2 regions of the Mesorhizobium sp. WSM3866 genome follow, and region 2 is predicted to be linked to the other one. Evidence: predicted binding sites of a transcription regulator. Region 2 holds the regulator's gene; the other holds the start of a gene.
What was found. Region 2 encodes LexA, which represses DNA repair genes until DNA is damaged. Its sites were predicted from a motif close to TGTTCNNNNTGTGTTCNG; they were not measured.

Region 1: the regulator LexA is predicted to act here: its motif matches at 2,935-2,952, upstream of recA (recombinase RecA).

Annotation. Positions count from the first base shown of each region.
Region 1 covers NZ_NSGC01000005.1:390,908-401,619, forward strand. The annotation lists gene alaS (alanine--tRNA ligase) at 1-1,508, opposite strand, end outside; gene recA (recombinase RecA) at 1,777-2,877, opposite strand; gene CK222_RS15035 (carbohydrate kinase family protein) at 3,158-4,096, shown strand; gene CK222_RS15040 (pseudouridine-5'-phosphate glycosidase) at 4,146-5,063, shown strand; gene CK222_RS15045 (TfoX/Sxy family protein) at 5,067-5,390, opposite strand; gene CK222_RS15050 (GFA family protein) at 5,480-5,977, shown strand; gene CK222_RS15055 (DUF2199 domain-containing protein) at 5,986-6,504, opposite strand; gene sufA (Fe-S cluster assembly scaffold SufA) at 6,505-6,891, opposite strand; gene CK222_RS15065 (SUF system Fe-S cluster assembly protein) at 7,000-7,392, opposite strand; gene CK222_RS15070 (cysteine desulfurase) at 7,398-8,639, opposite strand; gene sufD (Fe-S cluster assembly protein SufD) at 8,734-10,008, opposite strand; gene sufC (Fe-S cluster assembly ATPase SufC) at 10,034-10,712, opposite strand, start outside.
Region 2 covers NZ_NSGC01000005.1:197,644-208,355, reverse strand. The annotation lists gene gltA (citrate synthase) at 1-1,007, opposite strand, end outside; gene gltX (glutamate--tRNA ligase) at 1,189-2,613, opposite strand; gene CK222_RS14050 (ComEC/Rec2 family competence protein) at 2,716-5,163, shown strand; gene lexA (transcriptional repressor LexA) at 5,157-5,891, opposite strand; gene glp (gephyrin-like molybdotransferase Glp) at 6,008-7,213, opposite strand; gene moaC (cyclic pyranopterin monophosphate synthase MoaC) at 7,215-7,694, opposite strand; gene trpC (indole-3-glycerol phosphate synthase TrpC) at 7,697-8,512, opposite strand; gene trpD (anthranilate phosphoribosyltransferase) at 8,514-9,524, opposite strand; gene CK222_RS14020 (peptidyl-prolyl cis-trans isomerase) at 9,521-10,712, opposite strand, start outside.

The DNA of each region.
Region 1 (10,712 bases), 190 kb from region 2:
CCACCGGATTCGCCATAGAACGGCGTCTGGTTGACGACGACCGCAACCGCGTCGCCCTGCCCCGCGCTGTCGACGATCTTGCCATCCTTGACCAGGGCCTGGATCAGGCCTTCCGCCTCTTCCGTCTCGTAACCGAGGAAATCGGTGGCGCCGGTCTGCTCGCGCACCGGGAACCAGACCGTCTCGGTCGCCGCTTCGCCCGACCCCGCCCAGTGCGCGCGCGCTTCCGCCTTCTGCCGCTCCATCGCAGCGGTGAAGCCGGCAAGATCGACCGAGATGTCGCGTTGGCGCAGCGCATCCTGCGTCAGGTCGAGCGGGAAGCCATAGGTGTCGTAGAGCTTGAAGGCCGTCTCGCCATCCAGCATGTCGCCGGCGTGTAGCTGTTCCGTCGCCTCCGAAAGCAGGCCGAGACCGCGGACCAGCGTCTTGCGGAAGCGCGTCTCCTCGAGCTTCAGCGTCTCGGTGATCAGCGCTTCGCCACGCACCAGTTCCGGATAGGCCTGGCCCATCTCGCGTACCAGCGCCGGCACCAGCTTCCACATCAGGGGCTCCTTGGCGCCGAGCAGTTGCGCATGGCGCATGGCACGACGCATGATGCGACGCAGCACATAGCCGCGGCCTTCATTGGAGGGCAGCACGCCGTCGGCCACCAGGAAGGATGACGAGCGCAAATGATCCGCGATCACGCGGAACGATGCTGCATTCTCCTGGTTGTGACCGTGCCCGAGCGCCGAGCATGCCGCATCGATCAAATGCCGGAACAGGTCGGTCTCAAAGACGCTCTCCACTCCCTGAAGGATCGAAGCCATGCGCTCCAGGCCCATGCCGGTGTCGATCGACGGGCGCGGCAGGTCGATGCGCTCGTCTTTCGTCACCTGCTCATATTGCATGAACACCAGGTTCCAGAATTCGAGGAACCGGTCGCCGTCCTCTTCCGGGCTGCCGGGCGGACCGCCCCAGATATGCTCGCCGCGATCGATGAATATCTCCGAGCACGGACCACAGGGACCGGTGTCGCCCATCGCCCAGAAATTGTCAGAGGTCGGAATGCGGATGATGCGATCGTCCGAGAAGCCGGCGATCTTCTTCCAATAGCCGGCCGCCTCGTCGTCTGTGTGATAGACGGTGACCAGAAGCTTGTCCTTCGGCAGGCCGAATTCCTTGGTGATCAGGTTCCAGGCAAGCTCGATCGCGCGCTCCTTGAAATAATCGCCGAACGAGAAATTGCCGAGCATCTCGAAAAAGGTGAGATGGCGCGCGGTGTAGCCGACATTGTCGAGATCGTTGTGCTTGCCGCCGGCGCGCACGCTCTTCTGCGCGGTCGCGGCGCGCGAATAGGACCGCTTCTCCAGGCCGGTGAACACGTTCTTGAATTGCACCATGCCGGCGTTGGTGAACATCAGCGTCGGATCGTTGCGCGGCACCAGCGGGCTGGAGGCAACGATCTCATGACCCTCCTTGCGGAAGTAGTCGAGGAATGTCGACCGGATCTCGTTCACGCCACTCATGGATACTGCCTTTTCGCGAAAACCGCCGGCCAGGCCGGCGGCAAATGGGCTTTCGTGTGTCAGAAGATAGATTGGCCTTTTAGCCGTAGCTCTTGACCCTGTCCAGAAACACGGAACCAAGGCCAATCCTCCGGCTGGGCGGCCTGTGCCCTCGCCCCCAAACGTAAACCGCCGGCACGAAGGCCGGCGGTTCGAACGCAGTACTAGGGAACTCGATTACATCAGCTTTAGATAATGGATCCGGATTATGGCCGAACTCCGGCAGTGCCTACATCGCGCCAGCCTCGTCCTCGAAGCTGTCGTCACCACCGCCTTCGGAGCCGCCGTTCTCGAGGAATTTTTCGGCGATCAGCCCGGCATTCTGCCTCAGCGCCAGCTCGATCTCGCGCGCCGTGTCCGGATTGTCGCGCAGGAAAAGCTTGGCGTTCTCACGGCCCTGACCGAGACGCTGCGAATTGTAGGAGAACCAGGCGCCCGACTTCTCGACCACGCCGGCCTTGACCCCGAGATCGACGAGCTCGCCGGTCTTCGACACGCCCTCGCCATACATGATGTCGAACTCGACCACCTTGAAGGGCGGAGCCAGCTTGTTCTTCACCACCTTGACGCGGGTCTGGTTGCCGACCACTTCGTCGCGATCCTTGACCGAGCCGATGCGGCGGATGTCGAGGCGCACCGAGGCGTAGAATTTCAGCGCGTTGCCGCCGGTCGTGGTTTCCGGCGAGCCGAACATGACGCCGATCTTCATACGGATCTGGTTGATGAAGATGACCATGGTGTTGGAGCGCGAGATTGACGCGGTCAGCTTGCGCAGCGCCTGGCTCATCAAGCGGGCCTGCAGGCCGGGCAGCGCGTCGCCCATCTCGCCCTCGATTTCGGCGCGCGGCGTCAGCGCCGCCACCGAATCGACCACCAGAACGTCGATTGCGCCGGAGCGCACCAGCGTGTCGCAGATCTCCAGCGCCTGCTCACCCGTGTCGGGCTGCGAGATCAGGAGGTTTTCGAGGTCCACGCCGAGCTTGCGGGCATAGACCGGATCGAGCGCGTGCTCGGCATCGACGAAGGCGCAGATACCGCCCTTCTTCTGGGCTTCCGCAACCGTGTGCAGCGCCAGCGTCGTCTTGCCCGAGCTTTCCGGCCCGTAGATTTCGATGATGCGGCCGCGCGGCAGCCCGCCAACGCCGAGCGCGATGTCCAGCCCGAGCGATCCCGTCGGCACGGTTTCGATCTCGACCACCTGCTCATTGGCGCCGAGCCGCATGATCGAGCCCTTGCCGAAAGCGCGCTCGATTTGCGACAGCGCCGCATCCAGAGCCTTTGATTTGTCCACTGCCTTATCCTCTACAAGCCGCAAACTATTCTGAGCCATGATACATCACCCCTTGGTCGTCAATGAAGGCCGGACAATCCGTGATCCCTGCCAGTTTGTACCTTTTTTGTTCTCATCTGGCAAGAGGCAGCAAATGACTGGAAAACAAATAATATCTGGATTTGTTCTATTTTTGTCTCACTAGAGATGGCGTGAACCAGTGCTGCTGATCCAAGCGAGATCTCGTTATCCGGGCGGCCCGAATCGCGACCCGATTGCGGGGCGATGCGCGGAAACCTAGTGTGCGCACGCAAACAATCAACGAGGTCACCTCCGCGGCATGCCGACATCCCCAAACATCCTGGCGCTGGGCGGCGCCCATATCGACCGGCGCGGCCAGGTCTCGGGCCCTTACGTGCCCGCCGCATCCAATCCCGGCATCATGCGCGAGGATGTCGGCGGCGGCGTCTTCAACGCGCTGCGCAGCATTGTGAAGCGCGGCGTCTCGGCCTCGCTGCTTTCGGTGCGCGGCGGCGATGCGGCGGGTGAGACCGTCGCATCGGCGATCGACGAGGCCGGCATCGCCGACCTTTCGGCGGTGTTCCTCGACCGCACGACGCCGAGCTACACTGCGCTGATCGACAGCGAGGGGGAGTTGATCGTCGGCTTTGCCGATATGGGCCTTTACGACCTCGCCTTCCCCAAGCAGATCCGCCGCGCCAAGGCGCGCGAGGCGATCGCCGAGGCAGACGCGATCCTCTGCGACGCGAACCTGCCAACGGCGGCCCTCGAGCGTCTGGTTGCGCAAGCCGGCGACAGGCCGATTTTCGCCATCGCCATCTCGCCGGCCAAGGTGGTGCGGCTAGCGCCGCTGCTCGGCAATCTTTCGCTGCTGTTCATGAACCGCCGAGAGGCGGCGGCGCTGGCTGGTGCGGATATTTCCGGCCGCGATCTTGTCGGGGAACTCAGGCGGCTGAGCTTGACGGCAGGCGTGATCACGGCCGGCAGTGCTCCGGTGCTCGGCTTCGACCAATCGGGCGTCTTCGCCATCGACCCACCCGCCCCGCGACGAGTTTCCGACGTAACCGGCGCCGGCGACGCCCTGACCGGAGCAACGGTTGCCGCGCTGCTGCGCGGGCTGCCTTTGCGGAAGGCACTGCGCGAAGGTGTTGCCGCGGCGATGCTCGCCATCGAGAGCGCCGAGGCGGTACCGTCTTTCACCGCCGGCAGTTTTGGCCAGGCGCTTGCCCTTGTGCCCGAGGCACGGGTGGTGGCATAGGGCCACAAACTATCTTGCCGGAGTGTTTTCTCCGGAGTGGAGAACGGACATGACGCCCGAAACCGCCCGCCCCTTCATCGACATTCATCCGCCAGTGGCGGAGGCGCTTGCCGCCGGGCGGCCTGTGGTGGCGCTGGAAAGCACCATTATTACCCACGGTATGCCATACCCCGACAATGGCGCGATGGCCGCCAAGGTCGAGCAGATCATCGCCGAGAGCGGCGCCGTGCCGGCGACGATCGCCGTGGTCGAAGGACGCATCAAGCTTGGCCTTTCCGATGGCGAGCGCGAATCGCTTGCCATGACCGGCGACGCCATGAAGCTGTCGCGTGCCGATATCGGCTTTGCCGTCGCCCAAAAGCGCATCGGCGGCACCACCGTGGCCGCCACCATGATCGCCGCGCACATGGCTGGCATAAAGGTCTTCGCCACCGGCGGCATCGGCGGCGTCCACAAGGGCGCCGAAAAGAGTTTCGACATCTCGGCCGATCTCGACGAGCTGGCGCGCACGCCGGTCATCGTCGTGTCGGCCGGCGCCAAGGCGATCCTCGACATCGAAAAGACGCTGGAAGTGCTGGAGACGCGCGGCGTGCCAGTCATCGGCCATGGCTGCGAGACCATGCCGGCGTTCTGGTCCAGGCAATCGCCCTTCCGCGCGCCGCTGACGTTGCATGCGCCTGAAGATATCGCACATTTCTACCGCACGCGGCAGGCGCTGGGCTTGGGCGGCGGCATTCTGGTCGCCAACCCGGTGCCGCAGAACGACGAGATCCCGGCAGCCGAGATGGACGGCTACATCCAGGCCGCGCAGAAGGCGGCCGAAGCGCAGAACATCACCGGCAAAGCCGTGACGCCGTTCCTCCTGTCGAAGATTTTGGAGCTCACCGGCGGCCGCAGCCTCAAGACCAACATCGCGCTGGTCGAGAACAATGCGCGGCTGGCGGCGGAGATCGCGAAGGCGCTGTAGGCCTTATCTGCCCGCGCGCCGCCCCGCTTCATAAGCGCGCCGCGCCCAGACCGCCATTTCGTCGGGATCGTCGAAGGCGCTGTCGGGAACGCTCCAATAGGGCATCGCCACCTCCTTGCCGTGCCGCGAGCCGGTATAGGTCCATTGGCTACAGCCAGCGGCCTCGAATTCGGGGATCGTCTCCTCGTCGGCCTTCGGCATCAGTTCGCCGCGCACGACCACCGCGACGATGACGCCGTCGCAATAGATTCCCTTGCCGCCGAACAGTTTTCGGATGCTGATCGGCCCCAGGCTCTCGAACAATTCTTCGAGGCGGTCATTGTCCATGCCGCAAGCATCTCATCCGGCGTGGGCCTTGTCATCGCAGCAACCAACAGCATGCTGACAGCTCGAGACATGAAATGGAGTTTCGCGCCATGCCTGTCCTGCTCAAAGGCTCCTGCCGCTGCGGCGCCGTCCGCTTCGAGGTGGAAAGTCACACGCCCGTGCCGTTCATGCTCTGCTACTGCTCGATCTGCCGCAAGCAGCAGGGCGGCGGCGGTTTTGCCATCAATCTCGGCGCCGACAACGAAACGCTCAAGGTCACCGGCAAGCCCAATCTCGGCGTCTACCGCGCTGAGATCGAGGACGACGAGCATCCGCACTGCGAGGTCTCGACCGGCGAGCGCAATTTCTGCAAGACATGCGGCGCCGCGCTCTGGCTCTACGACCCGACTTGGCCGGACCTCGTCCATCCCTTCGCCTCGGCGATCGACAGCGACCTGCCGAAGCCGCCGGAAAAGGTGCACCTGATGCTGAAATACAAGGCGAGTTGGGTCGAGCCGGCGATCGGCGAGAACGACAAGGTGTTCGAGGTCTATCCCGAAGAATCGATCGCCGACTGGCACAAGCGCACCGGCTTGTGGATGGACTAAGCCTGAATCTAAGAGCGATGGGTTAGCGCAACCCAGCGCTCGATCTGCCTCACATCCACCCCTTCGCGCTGCGCGGCGACCAAGGGGTGGTCTGCATCATGCAGAAAAACCCTGGGACGCAGATTGCCGGGCTGAAACACAACATTGGCATGCAGGTGCATCGAGCTCGGATACTCAGGAATGTCGTGCATCAAATACCCGAAGCAGAGCTCGTCCTCATATTGGCCGCTATCATACCCGGCTCGATAGACATTCCAGCTTCTTTCCGAGACCGACATCCAAACACCGAAACAGAACTCTTCGGACAACTGAGGTACCGGCAAGGGCAGCAGGCAACGAATGAAGCGGTCTGTTTGCCCCGTGGCGTAGCTCACCACGCAAAAATCGTCGTTCCTGCGGAAAGTCGACCGAGCTACTTCGTCAAGCGCGTCTGGATTCACCGGTGCGCCAAAGGCTATATCGGTGGGAAGTCCGGTGAACTCCTGGTCACAGCAGGCACATCGCCAGCGATATGCCTCGGCGCTCACCTAAGCAGCGCTTGAAGCGCGCGCCTCCGCCAGCGCCTTGAGATCGGCCGGCTTCAGCTCGACGGATTCGCCGCAGCCGCAGGCCGAGGTCTGGTTCGGGTTCCTGAAGGTGAAGCCGGTTCGCAGCGTCGTCTGCTCGAAATCCATCTCGGTTCCGAGCAGGAAAAGCGCCGCTTCCGGCGCGACATAGACGTGCGCGCCGTCGCGCTCGATATGATCGTCCTTGGGGTTCGGCTCGGTGACCAGATCGACCGTGTATTCCATCCCGGCGCAGCCGCCCTTCTTGATGCCAAGGCGGATCCCATGCGCGTTGTCGCGCGTAGCGACGATCTCACGCACGCGGTCCGCGGCCTTGTCGGTCATCGTGATGACGGCGAAGCGTCCCATGTCATTCTCCACGTTCGCGCGGGTTCAAGGCCCGCGGAATGAGTCTGCCTTTAAGATGGTGAAGTTTCACCTTTGCTGCAAGCCAGCCAACCTTAGTGGGGTCGCTGGCTAGTACCATCCAACCGCGACCTGCGCCTCTTCCGACATCCGGTCGGCTGTCCACGGCGGGTCGAACACCATGTTGACCTCGACCCCCGAAACCCCCTCCACGGCGCCGACGGCGTTCTCGACCCACCCCGGCATTTCGCCGGCCACCGGGCAGCCCGGCGCGGTCAGCGTCATGTCGATCTTGACCGTCCGGTCGTCCTCGATGTCGATCCTGTAGACGAGGCCGAGCTCGTAGATGTCGGCCGGGATTTCCGGATCGTAGACCGTCTTCAGCGCCGAGACGATATCGTCGGTCAGCCTCGCCAGCTCATCGGCGGGGATCGCCGAGGCCGAGACGAGGCCGTTACCGGCCGTTTCCGGCGCGGTTTCTGCGGTGGTGCTCGCATCTTCCATGGTCGTCACCCGAAGAACTTTCGCGCCTTTTCCAGCGCATCGGCCAAAGCGTCGACTTCGGCCCTGGTGTTATACATGCCGAACGATGCCCTGCATGTGGAGGTTACGCCGAAGCGTTTCAACAGCGGCTGGGCGCAATGCGTGCCGGCGCGGACCGCGACGCCTTGCCTGTCTATAAGCATCGACACGTCATGGGCGTGGATGCCCTGCAATTCGAACGAGATGATGGCGCCCTTGCCGGGCGCGTCGCCGAAGATGCGCAGCGAATTGATGGCGCGCAGCCGCTCGTGCGCGTAATTCTTGAGGTCCGCCTCATGCGCCGCGATGCGCTCGCGGCCGACCTTTTCCATATATTCGAGCGCGGCCCCCAGCCCGATCGCCTGCACGATCGGCGGCGTGCCGGCCTCGAAACGGTGCGGCGGCTCGTTGTAGGTGACGATGTCTTCCGTCACCTCCTCGATCATCTCGCCCCCACCCATGAAGGGCCGCATCGCTTCCAGCATGTGCTTCTTGCCGTAGAGCACGCCGATGCCGGACGGCCCGTAAACCTTGTGGCCGGTGAAGACGAAGAAGTCGCAATCGAGGTCCTGCACGTCGATCGGCATATGCACGGCGCTCTGGCTGCCGTCGACGAGCACGGGAATTCCACGCGAATGCGCGATGCGCACGATCTCCTTGATCGGCGTCACCGTGCCCAGCGCGTTCGACATATGGGTGATGGCGACGAGTTTTGTGCGGTTCGTCAGCCGCTTCTCGAATTCCTCGATATGGAAGGCGCCGAGATCGTCGACCGGCACCCAGACAAGCTTCGCGCCCTGCCGCTCGCGGATGAAATGCCAGGGCACGATGTTGGAGTGGTGTTCCATGATCGAGAGCACGATCTCGTCGCCCTCGCCGATCCTCGGCATGCCGTAGCCATAGGCGACAGTGTTGATTGCCGAGGTGGTGTTGGAGGTGAAGACGATGTTGTCGGTGCTCGGCGCATTGAGGAAGCGGCGTACCGTCTCGCGTGCTTTCTCATAAGCATCGGTCGCGGCATTCGACAGAAAATGCAGGCCGCGATGGACATTGGCGTAGTCCTGCGAATAGGCGTGCTGGATCGTGTCGAGCACCACCTGCGGCTTCTGCGCCGAGGCGCCGTTGTCGAGATAGACCAGCGGCTTGCCGTAGACCTGCCGCGACAGGATCGGGAAGTCGCGGCGGATCGCCTCGACGTCGTAGGGAGCGGTTTCGATCTTCTGATCCATCACAAGGTCTTTCGCCTCACTCCGTCCGGCACCCTCATCCGTCTTGGCGCTCTGCGCCAATCCACCTTCTCCCAAGTAGGAGAAGGGCAAAGCGCTATCCGTGCGTCGAAAACCAGGCGTCGAGCCGCGCTTCGAGCGCATCGACTAGCGCCTCGTCGTCCAGTTCCTCGATCACTTCCGCGACAAAAGCCTTCACCAGCAGCCCTCGAGCCGCCTTTTCCTCGATGCCGCGCGCCATCAGATAGAACAGATGGTTGTGGTCGATCTCCGTGACCGTCGCGCCGTGACCGCAAACGACGTCGTCGGCGAAGATTTCCAGCTCCGGCTTGGTCGAGAACTCACCCTCGTCCGACAGCAGCAGCGTGTTGCACGCCATCTTGGCGTTGGTCTTCTGCGCGTATTGGTGCACGTTGATGCGACCCTGGAAGACACCCCGCGCCTTGCCGGTCACAACATTGCGGATCACTTCGGTCGAAGCGGTGTGCGGCACGGCATGGTCGAGCACCATGGTGGTGTCGGTATGCGTGTCGCCGGCCAGAAGGTTGATGCCGCGCAGCTTGAAATCGGCGCCCTCACCAGTCGTCCTGACCACGACTTCCTGGCGCACCAGCTTGCCGCCGGCGTTCATCACGAACAGCGTCAGCTTCGCGTCCTTCCCAATATGCGCCTTGAACTGAGCAAGGTGCGTCGCCGTGTCCGGCTGCTCCTGCACGATCAGCCAGGTCACCTCGGCGCCGTCGCCGACCACGAGCTGGCTGACCGAACTGACGAGCGCGGCTTCGCCGCCCTCGCCCGTCTGGCGCTCGACGATGATTGCCTTGGCGCCGGCACCGACACGTGCCAGGAGCCGCACATGCGTCTGGCCGCCGCCCTGCAGGTTCTGCAGCTCGATCGGCTTTTCCAGCTCGGTGCCGTCGGCGATATCGACGAAATAGCCGTCGGCGACGAAGGCCGTGTTCAGCGCGCCGATTGCGTCATCGGCGCCATAGCGATCGAGCCCCGGCGCGACACTGCCGTCGGTGAGCTTCTCCGACAGGCGCTGCACCGTGACGCCTTCGATCTCGGGAGCCTTGGCGCTCGAAACGCCGTTCAGCACCGGCAGAACGGCCGAACCGTCGAGGACCGGATCGAGCGCCTTTGCGATGTCGCCGGCCTCGAAGGCCGGCACCGAGGTGAGCAGCCGGCGCAGGTCCGTATAATGCCAGGATTCGACGCGGCGCGTCGGCAGGCCGTGCTTGATCGCCTCGATCGCGTCGTCGCGCTTGACCATCACCGCGCCGTCGCCGGGCAGCAGCGATAGCCGCTCGCCAAAGGCGTCGATCAGCGCCGTTTCGGCCAATGTCCGCTGGGGCTGTGCGTGCATGTTCATTGCTCTTGCCTCACTTGGCCCCATCTCACGCGGCTTGCCCGATCACGCCGGCATAGCCGTTGGTTTCAAGATCGAGCGCCAGCGACTTGTCGCCAGACTTGATGACCTGGCCCTTGTAGAGCACGTGCACGCTGTCCGGCACGATGTGCTCGAGCAGGCGCTGGTAGTGGGTGATGACGACGATCGCGCGCTCCGGCGAGCGCAGCGCGTTGACGCCATCGGCGACGATCTTGAGGGCGTCGATGTCGAGGCCTGAATCGGTCTCGTCGAGCACGCAGAGCTTCGGCTCGAGCAGCTTCATCTGCAGGATCTCGGCGCGCTTCTTTTCGCCGCCGGAGAAGCCGACATTGAGCGGCCGCTTCAGCATGTTCATGTCCATGTTGAGCGAAGCGGCGGCGTCCTTCACGCGCTTCAGGAATTCCGGAACCTTCAGGGGCTCCTCGCCGCGCGCCTTGCGCTGCTCGTTCATGGCCACTTTCAGGAATTCCATGGTTGCGACGCCCGGTATCTCCATCGGATACTGGAAGGCAAGGAAGATGCCGGCGGTAGCACGTTCGGCCGGATCCATTTCGAGGATCGACTGGCCGTTATAGAGGATGTCGCCTTCCGTGACCTCGTAATCCTCGCGGCCGGCAAGGATGTAGGACAGCGTCGACTTGCCCGAACCGTTCGGGCCCATGATGGCGGCAACCTCGCCGGCTTTG
Region 2 (10,712 bases):
GCCGTCTTCTGCATGATCTTGGCGCGCGGATCGTAGTTCTTGTAGACGCGATGGCCGAAGCCCATCAGGCGGAACGGGTCGTTCTTGTCCTTGGCGCGGGCGATGAATTCCGGGATGTGATCGACATGGCCGATCTCGCCCAGCATGTTGAGGGCCGCCTCGTTGGCGCCGCCATGCGCGGGGCCCCAGAGGCAAGCAATGCCGGCCGCGATGCAGGCGAACGGATTGGCGCCCGAAGAGCCGGCGAGACGAACCGTCGAAGTCGACGCGTTCTGCTCGTGATCGGCGTGCAGGATGAAGATGCGCTCCATGGCGCGCGCCAGCACCGGATTGATCTTGTACTCCTCACACGGCACGGCAAAGCACATGTGCAGGAAGTTGGCGGCGAAATTCAGCTCGTTCTTCGGGTAAATGAAGGGCTGGCCGATGTGGTATTTGTAGGCCATCGCCGCGATCGTCGGCATCTTGGCGATCAGTCGCATGGAGGCGACCATGCGCTGATATGGGTCCGAGATGTCGGTCGAGTCGTGGTAGAAGGCCGACAGCGCGCCGACCACGCCGCACATGACGGCCATCGGATGGGCGTCGCGGCGGAAGCCGGTGAAGAAGCGCGACATCTGCTCATGCACCATGGTGTGGCGCGTCACGCGATAGTCGAAGTCGTCCTTCTGCGCCTTGGTCGGCAATTCGCCGTAGAGCAGGAGATAACAGACCTCGAGGAAGTCGCCGTGCTCGGCGAGCTGGTCGATCGGGTAGCCGCGATGCAGCAGGATGCCGGCGTCGCCGTCGATGAAGGTGATCGCCGACTCGCAGCTTGCCGTCGAGGTGAAACCGGGATCGTAGGTGAAGGCCCCGGTGGTGCTGTACAGCGCGCCGATGTCGATCACGTCGGGCCCGGTCGAGCCGCTTCGCACCTTGAATTCATGCGTCTTGCCGGCGAGCTCGAGCCTTGCGGTCGACTCGCGCGCCTTGCCGCCCGATTCCAGTTTTGTCGCAGCTTCGCTCATTGCAAACTCCTTTATGTTTTCTCATGCCGGCAAGGCAATTCCTGCAAACGACACGTCGAAATCACCGGAATGCGCGAACTTGCCACCGCATTTTAGGAGGTGCGTGCCAGATTGGGCCAAGGCCTAATGTTGCACTGCGAAACACACCTTTCAATGCCAATCTTCTTGGGCCAGTTCGCTCCTAATCGATTTGATCCGCAACCCGCGCCAGGCTCTCCTCACGGCCGAGCACAGCGAGCACATCGAACACGCCGGGCGAGGTGCTGCGGCCGGTGAGCGCAGCTCTCAGCGGTTGAGCCACGGCGCCGAGCTTATGGCCGCCTGCCTGCGCAAAATCGCGAATAGCGGCTTCCGCGGTCGCGGCGCTCCATTCGCTGGAGATCGCGGCGAGCGCGGCATGGGTACCGCGCAAAATGGCGCGGGCGTCGCTGCCAAGCAACCCCGCAGCCCTTTCGTCGAGCTGCAAGGGCCGCTCGGCGAACAGGAAGCCGGCTCCATCGACGAGCTCGACCAAGGTCTTTGCCCGCTCCTTGAGGCCCGGCATGGCAGCAAGCAGCTGTGCCTGGCGCCTGTCGTCGAGCTTGGCCGCAAGCGCCGGGCCACCCTCGAGATAGGGCAGGGTGGCTACGAGAATATCAAATAGCGCCTTGTCGTCCATCTTGCGCATATGGACGCCGTTCAGCGCCTCGAGCTTGGCGAAGTCGAACCGGGCGGCGCCCTTGTTGACGTCGCCGATGTCGAACCAGGAGATCATATCCTTGATCGACATCACCTCGTCGTCGCCGTGGCTCCAGCCGAGCCTGGCCAGATAGTTGAGCAGGGCCTCCGGCAGATAGCCCATGGCGCGATAAGCCTCGACGCCGAGCGCGCCGTGGCGCTTCGACAGCTTGGCGCCGTCGGCACCATGGATCAGCGGGATGTGCGACATCGACGGCACGGTCCAGCCCATGGCGTTGTAGATTACGGTCTGGCGCGCGGCGTTGGTCAGGTGATCGTCGCCGCGGATGATGTGGGTGACGCCCATATCGTGATCGTCGACGACGACGGCATGCATGTAGGTCGGGTTGCCGTCCGAGCGCAGGATGATGAAGTCGTCGAGGTCCTTGTTCGGGAATCGCACCTCGCCCTGCACGCGGTCGTGCACGACGGTCTCTCCTTCGGTCGGCGCCTTGATGCGGATGGCGCCCTTGACGCCGGGAGGCGCCTCGGAGGGGTCGCGGTCGCGCCACTGGCCATTGTAGCGCGGCGGCAGCCCCTTGGCCCGCGCCGCCTCGCGCATCGCCTCCAGCTCGGCAGGCGTCTCATAGCTGTAATAGGCCTTGCCCAGCCGTACGAGCTCCTCTGCCACCTCACGGTGGCGCGGCGCTCGCTCGAACTGCGACACGGCCTCGCCGTCCCATGAGAGGCCGAGCCAGGTCAGCCCGTCCAGGATAGCGGCTGTCGCCGCTTCGGTGGAGCGCTCGCGGTCGGTGTCCTCGATGCGCAGCAGCATCGTGCCGCCCGTGTGCCTGGCGTAGAGCCAGTTGAACAGCGCCGTGCGCGCCCCGCCGATGTGCAGATAGCCGGTGGGCGAGGGGGCAAAGCGGGTGACGACCTTGTCGGACATGGAACTCTCGGAAGAAGCTCTGAAGCGGGCATGATTGCGCGGACTTTCGCGCGGTGGGCGTTCATGTAGCATAGGAGGTCTGGGGCGCAAGGGGCAGACCCGATGGCTGGACGTGGCCGGGGTGCGGAGGATGGCGAGAAGACGACAGCTGGCGTGAGCGAGCGCCTGCTGTTTGCCGACACCGTGCCTGCTGAGGCAGTACCGGTTTGGGTTCCCGTGCCGCGTCCGGCCACCGAGATTTCGGACGGCGACGCCGTCGTGAAGCCGCCTCCGCCGGCAGCCATCGACTTGATCCGCAGGCGGTTCCGCCGAGCCTCGTTTTCCGCGATTCGCCGGGGTGTGGCCGAGGCAGCCTCCACCGAGCTCGACCGCGGCATCGGCTTCCTCCTGGTGCCGGTGTTCCTGGCCGCCGGCGTGATACTCTATTATTCCTTGAGCGCCGAGCCGGATCTTTACAGACCGCTGGCGGCGGTGGCGCTGATGGCTCTATGCGCGGCGGTTTCGCGTCCCTGGCTGAAGACACACCTGGTCTTTATGGCGGCGTTGTTTTGCGCGCTGGGATTCGTCGCCGCGAAGGTCGAGACCTGGCGCGCCGCTACACCGATGCTCGGCTCCGAAATCCAGACGCGGCTGACAGGCCGCGTCGTCATCGCCGAGGAAATGGCCAATGGCCGCGTCAGGCTGACCATCGATCTCGTCTCGACCGCGCATCCAAAGCTGCGCTACGCGCCGGATCGCGTCAGGCTTTCGGCACGCAGGATCCCGGCCGGCATGAAGGCCGGATCGCTGGTGATGGGTTACGCGCGGCTTCTGCCGCCGACCGGGCCGGTCCGTCCCGAAAGCTATGATTTTTCCTTCGACAGCTATTTTTCCGGCATCGGCGGCAGCGGATTTTTCCTCGGCGACCCGAAAGTCATTCCGCCAACCGACCCGATCGCTCAGACGAGCATCGCCTCGGCCATCGAGAACGCGCGCGAAAATATTGCCGACCACATCAGAAGCACCGTCGGCGGACCCGAAGGCGAGATTGCCGCCGCACTGATCGTCGGCGTGCGCGCCGGCATTCCCGAGGACATCAACGAGGCGATGCGGCGGACCGGCATCTATCACATCATCTCGATTTCGGGCCTGCACATGGCGCTGGTCGCCGGCACGGTCATGCTTCTGCTGCGCGGCGCCTTTGCGCTGTTCCCGGATTTTTCGTCACGCCGGCCGGTGAAGAAATATGCCGCGACAATCGCGCTTATGTCGATCGCCGCCTATCTCGTCATCTCCGGCGTGGTGGTCGCCGCCGAGCGAAGCTTCATCATGCTGGCCGTCATGCTGATCGCCGTGCTTTTCGACCGAGCCGCGCTGACGATGCGCAACTTGGCGATCTCGGCCATCGCCGTCATCCTGGTGTCGCCGCATGAAGTGGTTGGCCCGAGCTTTCAGATGTCGTTCGCGGCAACCGCCGCCCTTGTCGGCGCCTATGCCGGCTGGTCCGACTACCGCGCCGGCAAGGTGAGAGCGCCGCCGGACAAGCGTTCGTTCCTGCGGTTCATGTCGCACAAACTGGCAGTCGGAGCAGGTGGCGCCGCAATGACGTCGATCATTGCCGGAAGTGCCACGGCGCTGTTTGCCATCTGGCATTTCCAGCGCGTCTCGCCGCTCAGCCTGCTGGCCAATCTCGCGATCATGCCGATCGTCACGATCGTGATGTTTCTCGCCGTCGCCAGCGCGGTCATGATGCCGTTCGGCTTCGACGGGCCCTTCCTCTATTTGATGGGCAAGGGCCTGGCGGCGATGATCGCGATCTCGGCGTGGATTTCGGAGTGGTCGCCGGTCGATGCCGTGGGCCTGATCTCGATCCATTCGGTGCTGCTGGCGACGATCGCGCTCGTCATCGCCACGATGGCGACTACCTGGTTCAGGCTGGCCGCAATTCCTTTCGCTGCCGCGGCCGTGATGATCATCCCGCAGGTGCGCACGCCGGACCTGCTGATCTCGGAGGACGCGCATCTGGTGGCGATGCCGATCGGCGGCGGCGAACTCGCCATCAATCGCGCCCGCTCCAACGAGTTCACCACCGATAACTGGAAACGTGCGCTCAAGGCCGAAACGATCGTGCCGCCGGAGACATTCGCCAAGGGCACGCTGGACTTGGCCGATCCGGTCGACCTGCCGCCTGGATCGCCCTTTTACTGCACGGGCGATCTCTGCATTGGCCGGCATCCATCAGGCGCGATCGTCGCGCTCGCCGAGAACCGCGAAGCTGCCCGGCCTGCCTGCGACTTCGCAGACCTCATCGTCATCAACGACGCCACGGCCTACAATCCCTGCCACGATCCGCGTATCCTCGTCGTCACCAAGCGGCAGCTCGCGCGCGACGGCAGTGCCGCCGTCTTCTTCGATCCGCAATCGGCGACGGCGCGAGCAACCATTCAATACGCCGTCGAAAAACCGTACCGCCCTTGGCACGAACAGCGGCGCTACTCGCGTGAGGCGAGGGGGTTGGCGCCTTACAAGAAGCCCGAGAAGCCGGAAGCCAAGCCGCAGCCCCCTCAGTAGCGGCGGATGAGCCCGACGAGCTTGCCCTGAACCTTCACGCGATCGGGACCGAAGATGCGCGTCTCATAGGCCGGATTGGCAGCCTCGAGCGCGATGGAGGCGCCCTTGCGGCGGAAGCGCTTCAGCGTCGCCTCCTCGTCATCGACCAGCGCCACGACGATCTCCCCGGGGCTCGCAGTGCTGGCGTTGCGGATGATGACCGTGTCGCCGTCGAAGATGCCGGCCTCGATCATCGAGTCGCCTTTGACCTCGAGCGCGTAGTGCTCGCCGCCCGCGATCATGTCCGGCGGCACTGTGATCGAATGCGTCTGGTGCTGGATGGCGTCGATCGGCACGCCGGCGGCAATGCGACCCATCACCGGGATGGAGACGGCTGAAACGGCGTCGTCGTCATTGCTGGGCGTCGGCGTGCGGGCGGGCGCCGCGGGTTTGATCTGGCGGCCGAGATTGCCTTGGCCGCCCTGGATGACGCTCGGCGAGAACTTCTTCGCCGCATTGAGGCCGGGCGCGATCGAGTCAGGTAGGCGCAGCACTTCAAGGGCACGCGCCCGGTTCGGAAGCCGGCGAATGAAACCGCGCTCCTCCAGCGCCGTGATCAGGCGGTGGATGCCCGATTTCGAGGCAAGGTCGAGCGCTTCCTTCATCTCATCGAAAGACGGCGGAATGCCGCTTTCCTTGAGCCGTTCATGGATGAACATCAGCAGTTCATGTTGTTTGCGCGTCAGCATGGCGGCCCCCATGGGTTCTGAAACCAGAATCAGAAAAACAAACCCAGAACAAACACTATCTGTTCCAGTTGTGTTCCGCAACCGTTTAAAGTTTAGTGAATGTGTTGACGTTTTGTTCAGCGTAACATCAGAACGCTGCATTCCTCGCCGGCTTCAGCCGCCGGTGCGAAGGGTTGGCGCACGATCAGGCCATTGGCATCGGCGAGCATCCTCAACATCGAGGAATCCTGGATGCCGAACGGTGTTGCGATCAACGCCCCCGCATCTTCGCGGACCACGGCGCGCACATAGTCCTGCCTGAGATCGTTGGCGTGCATTGCGACGCCTAACCGGGCCGTGCGGATTTCCTGACGGCAGGACCGGCCGCCCAGCCGCGCCAGAAGCGGCTTCAGGAACAGCTGCGAGCAGACCAGGCTTGCGACCGGATTGCCGGGCAGGCCGATGCAGCGAATGTCGCCGAGCCGGCCAAACATCAGCGGCTTGCCGGGACGCATGGCGATCTTCCAGAAGTCGAGCTGCATGCCTTCGCCGGTCAGCACGTCATGGATCAAGTCGTGGTCGCCGACGGAGGCGCCGCCAAGCGTGACGATGACGTCGGCGCCGGCCTTGACCGCCTTCTTGACCAGGGCCGCGATCGCGTCCTTGCGGTCGGCGGCGATGCCGAGGTCGAGCGCGCGCGCGCCGACCGACTGGGCCGTAGCTGTGACGCCACAGGCATTCGACGAGATGATCTGGTCGGGGCCGAGCGCGCTGCCCGGCGGCAGCAATTCATCGCCGGTGGCGATGATGGCGAGCAGCGGCTGCCGCACCACGTTGAGACTCGGATGGTTGGCCGATGCCGCCAGCGAAAGCGCCGCCGGATCGAGCTGGCGGCCTTTTTCGAGGAGCAGGTCGCCCTCGCAGAAGTCGAGGCCGCGGCGACGGACGTTTCGTCCCTCCACGGTCGGCTCGGTCACTTCGATGCCGCCGCCGCCGAGATCGCGGACATTCTCCTGGATAACGATGGTATCGGCGCCTTCGGGGAGCGGCGCGCCGGTGAAGATGCGCACGGCCTCGCCCTTGCCGACAGAGCCGGTGAAGCCACGCCCGGCGGGGGCCATGCCAATCACGGAGAGCCGGGCCGGCGCCGAGGCTACGTCGGCGGCCCGTACGGCGTAGCCGTCCATCGCCGACGCATTGAAGGGCGGCTGGGTGCGCAGAGCCACCACGGGGTCGGCCAGCACCCGGCCGGACGCGTCGGCCAGCGGCACGCTTTCGCCTGGCAGCGCGGTCGCGCCGTCCAACAGGCGTTGGAGCGCGTCAGCGACTGGAAGCAAAGCCATGCTAAGGACCTACCTTGTAGTCGCCCGACTTGCCGCCGGTTTTCTCGACCAGCCTGATGCCGGAAATCGCCATGCCGCGGTCCGCTGCCTTGGCCATGTCGTAGATGGTGAGGCAGGCGACCGACGCCGCGGTCAGCGCCTCCATTTCCACCCCGGTCTTGCCGGTAACCCTGGCAAGCGCGCTGACCCTCAGGCCGGGAAGCGCGTGGTCGGGCTCGATCTCGACGGACACCTTGGTGAGAAGGAGGGGATGGCAAAGCGGGATGAGCTCATGCGTCTTCTTGGCCGCCATGATGCCGGCGAGGCGCGCCGTGCCCAGCACGTCGCCTTTCTTGGCGTCGCCGGCCAGGATCATCTCCAGCGTTTCCGGCTGCATGGTGACATACCCTTCGGCGATGGCCGTGCGCGTCGTCTCGGCCTTGCCGCCGACATCGACCATGTTGGCTTCGCCCTTGGCGCCGAGATGCGTAAGCGCGGGCATCCTCAAACGGCCTCGGCAGGCGCCTTGCCCGTCAGCAGAAGGGCGGTCGCGGCGGCCACGTCGGCCTGCCGCATCAGGCTTTCGCCAACGAGGAAAGTGCCGATCTTGCTCTTTTCCAGCCGCCGGCAGTCCTGATGGGTGAAAATGCCGCTCTCGCTGACCAGCAGCCGGTCGTCCGGGACCATGGCGGCAAGCCGCTCGGAAACGTCGAGGCTGGTTTCGAAGGTTCTCAAATCGCGGTTGTTGATGCCGATCAGCCGCGACGAGAGGCGAAGCGCGCGTTCCATCTCCTGTTCGTCATGCACCTCGACCAGCGCGTCCATGCCGAGATCGAAGGCCGTGGCTTCCAATTCACTGGCCAAGGCGTCGTCGACGCTCGCCATGATGATGAGGATCGCGTCCGCGCCCCAGGCGCGGGCTTCATGAACCTGATACGGGTCGAAGAGGAAATCCTTGCGCAGGGCGGGCAGGCCAACGGCGGCGCGCGCTGCGGTCAGAAAGCCGGGCGCGCCCTGGAAGGACGGTGCGTCGGTCAGCACCGAAAGACAGGCAGCACCGCCTTGCTGGTAGGCCCTGGCGAGCGCCGGCGGGTCGAAGTCGGCGCGGATCAAGCCCCTGGAAGGGCTGGCCTTCTTGATCTCCGCAATCAGCGCGAAGCCGCCAGCCTTCCGCTTGGCCTCAAGCGCCGCAAGGAAGCTGCGCGGGGGTTCCGCATCCTTGGCCTTCGCCTTGACCTCGGCAAGCGGCGCGCTGAGCTTTGCGGCGGCGATCTCATCGCGCTTGTAGGCTTCGATCTTGCGCAGGATATCGGACAAAATTCTAACCGTTCGAAATCTCGATGAGCTTGTCGAGCACCGCCAGCGCCCGGCCGCTGTCAATGGCCTGCGCTGCTGCCTCGATGCCATCGCCGAGCGTGGTCGCCTTGCCGGCCACCACCAGCCCGGCGCCGGCATTCATCAGCACAGTGTCGCGATAAGCGCCGGCAGCGCCGCCCAGCATATCGCGCAATGCCCTGGCATTGTAGGCCGCTTCGCCGCCGCGCAGATCTTCCTTGTTATGCCGCTTCAGTCCGACCGCTTCCGGAGTGAGGGTAAAGGTGCGGATCTCGCCGCCGGCGAGCTCTGCGACCTGCGTCTCGCCCGTGGTGGTGATCTCGTCATAACCGTCGCCGTGCACGATCCAGGCATGATCGGTACCCAGCGCCTTCAGCGTCTCAGCCACCGGCATGATCCATTCGGGCAGGAAGACGCCAACCATCTGCCGGCCGACGCCGGCTGGATTCGACAGCGGCCCGAGCAGATTGAAGATGGTGCGCGTGCCGAGCTCGCCCCGGACAGGACCGACATGCTTCATCGCCGGATGATGCGCTGGCGCGAACATGAAGCCGACGCCGGCTTCCTGGATGCAGCGGCCGATCGTCTCCGGTGCGATGTCGACTTTGACGCCTAGCGCCATCAGCACATCCGCCGCGCCGGTCAGCGAGGACAGGCCGCGATTGCCGTGCTTGGCCACCGGGACACCCGCGGCGGCGATGACGAATGCCGATCCGGTCGAAATGTTGACCGAATGCGAATTGTCGCCGCCGGTGCCGACGATGTCGATGGCGCCGCGCGGGGCTTCGACGCGGAGCATCTTGGCGCGCATCGTGGCGACCGCGCCGGAGATCTCGCTCACGGCCTCGCCGCGCACGCGCAACGCCATCAGGAAGCCACCGATCTGCCCCGGCGTCGCGTCGCCCGACATGATGATGTCGAAGGCCTCGCGCGCTTCCTCGAAGGAGAGCGCGGTGCCGGTCGCGACCTTGGCGATGTATGTCTTAAGCGCGCTCATCGTGTCTGTGCTTGGGAAACGGCGGCCGGATCGATACGAACGTCATATTGCGACTGCAGCTGCGCCACCAGCTGATCGAGCAGGTCGTCGGATATGCCGGCGCTGAAAGATTTCTGCGCGTCTTCCGGGACAGAGCTGCCATCGGCGCCGGCAGGTTCGAAGACTTCGGCAACCTTGAACAGGATCTGACCGTCGCCGGTGGGCGAGGGGATCAGGCCCGTGCCGCCTTCGCCGACGCCGAACATGGCCGCCGCGCCCTCCTTGCCGAAATCGGCATCGTCGGCTTCGCGCTTCAGGCCGCGCTTGGTCTGCTTCTCGAGCTTCAACTCGCCCGCGATCACGTCGAGCGTCGCACCGGCCTTGAGGCGCTTTTCCAACTCCCCGGCCTTGGCGGTGAGCCGCTTGTCGGTCTCGGCCGCGGTCCAGTCGGCCACCACCTTCTGGCGAACCTCGTCCAGCGTGCGGTCGCGCGCCGGCGTGATCGACTGGACTTCATAGAAAACGAAGCCGTTGGCGGCAGTGGTCAGGCCTTCATTCTCGGTGTTCGGCTCGGCCTCGAAGACGGCCTTGATGAGGTCCGCCGATTGCGGCAGGTCGTTGACGATCGTGCCGTCCGGCCGCTGGCCGGTACGGTCGATGGCGTCGATGGTGACGACCTTGAGCTTTAGCTTGTCGGCCGCCTGGGCAAGCGAGGCACCGGAAGCGCGGGTGTCCTCGTAGCTGTCGTGGACGTCGAGCAGGACGCGGCTTGCCTCGCCGAGCGCAAGATCCTTGCGGATCTGGTCGGACACTTCCGAAAGCGGCTTCACCACCTGCGGCTTGATTTCGGTGACGCGCAAGAGCACCGGGCCGAAGGCGCCCTGAACCACCGGGCTGACCTCGTTGACGTTGAGCGAGAAGGCTGCGTCGGCCACCGCCTTGTCGGCGATCTTGTCCTTTGCCAGCGTGCCGAGCACGGTGTCGGCCTGCGTCTTGCCCTCTGCGGTGACGATCTTGTCGAAGGTGGCGCCGGCCTTCAGGGAGTCAAATGCCGCCTTGGCCGCGTCCGGCGTCTTGAACACCAGCTGTTCGATGGTGCGCATTTCGGGTGTCGTATAGCGCGCCTTGTTCTTGTTGTAGTCCTCAGCGACTTGGCTGTCGGTCACCGCCGTCGGGTCCATGATGTCCTGCGGCTCAAGCCGGATATAG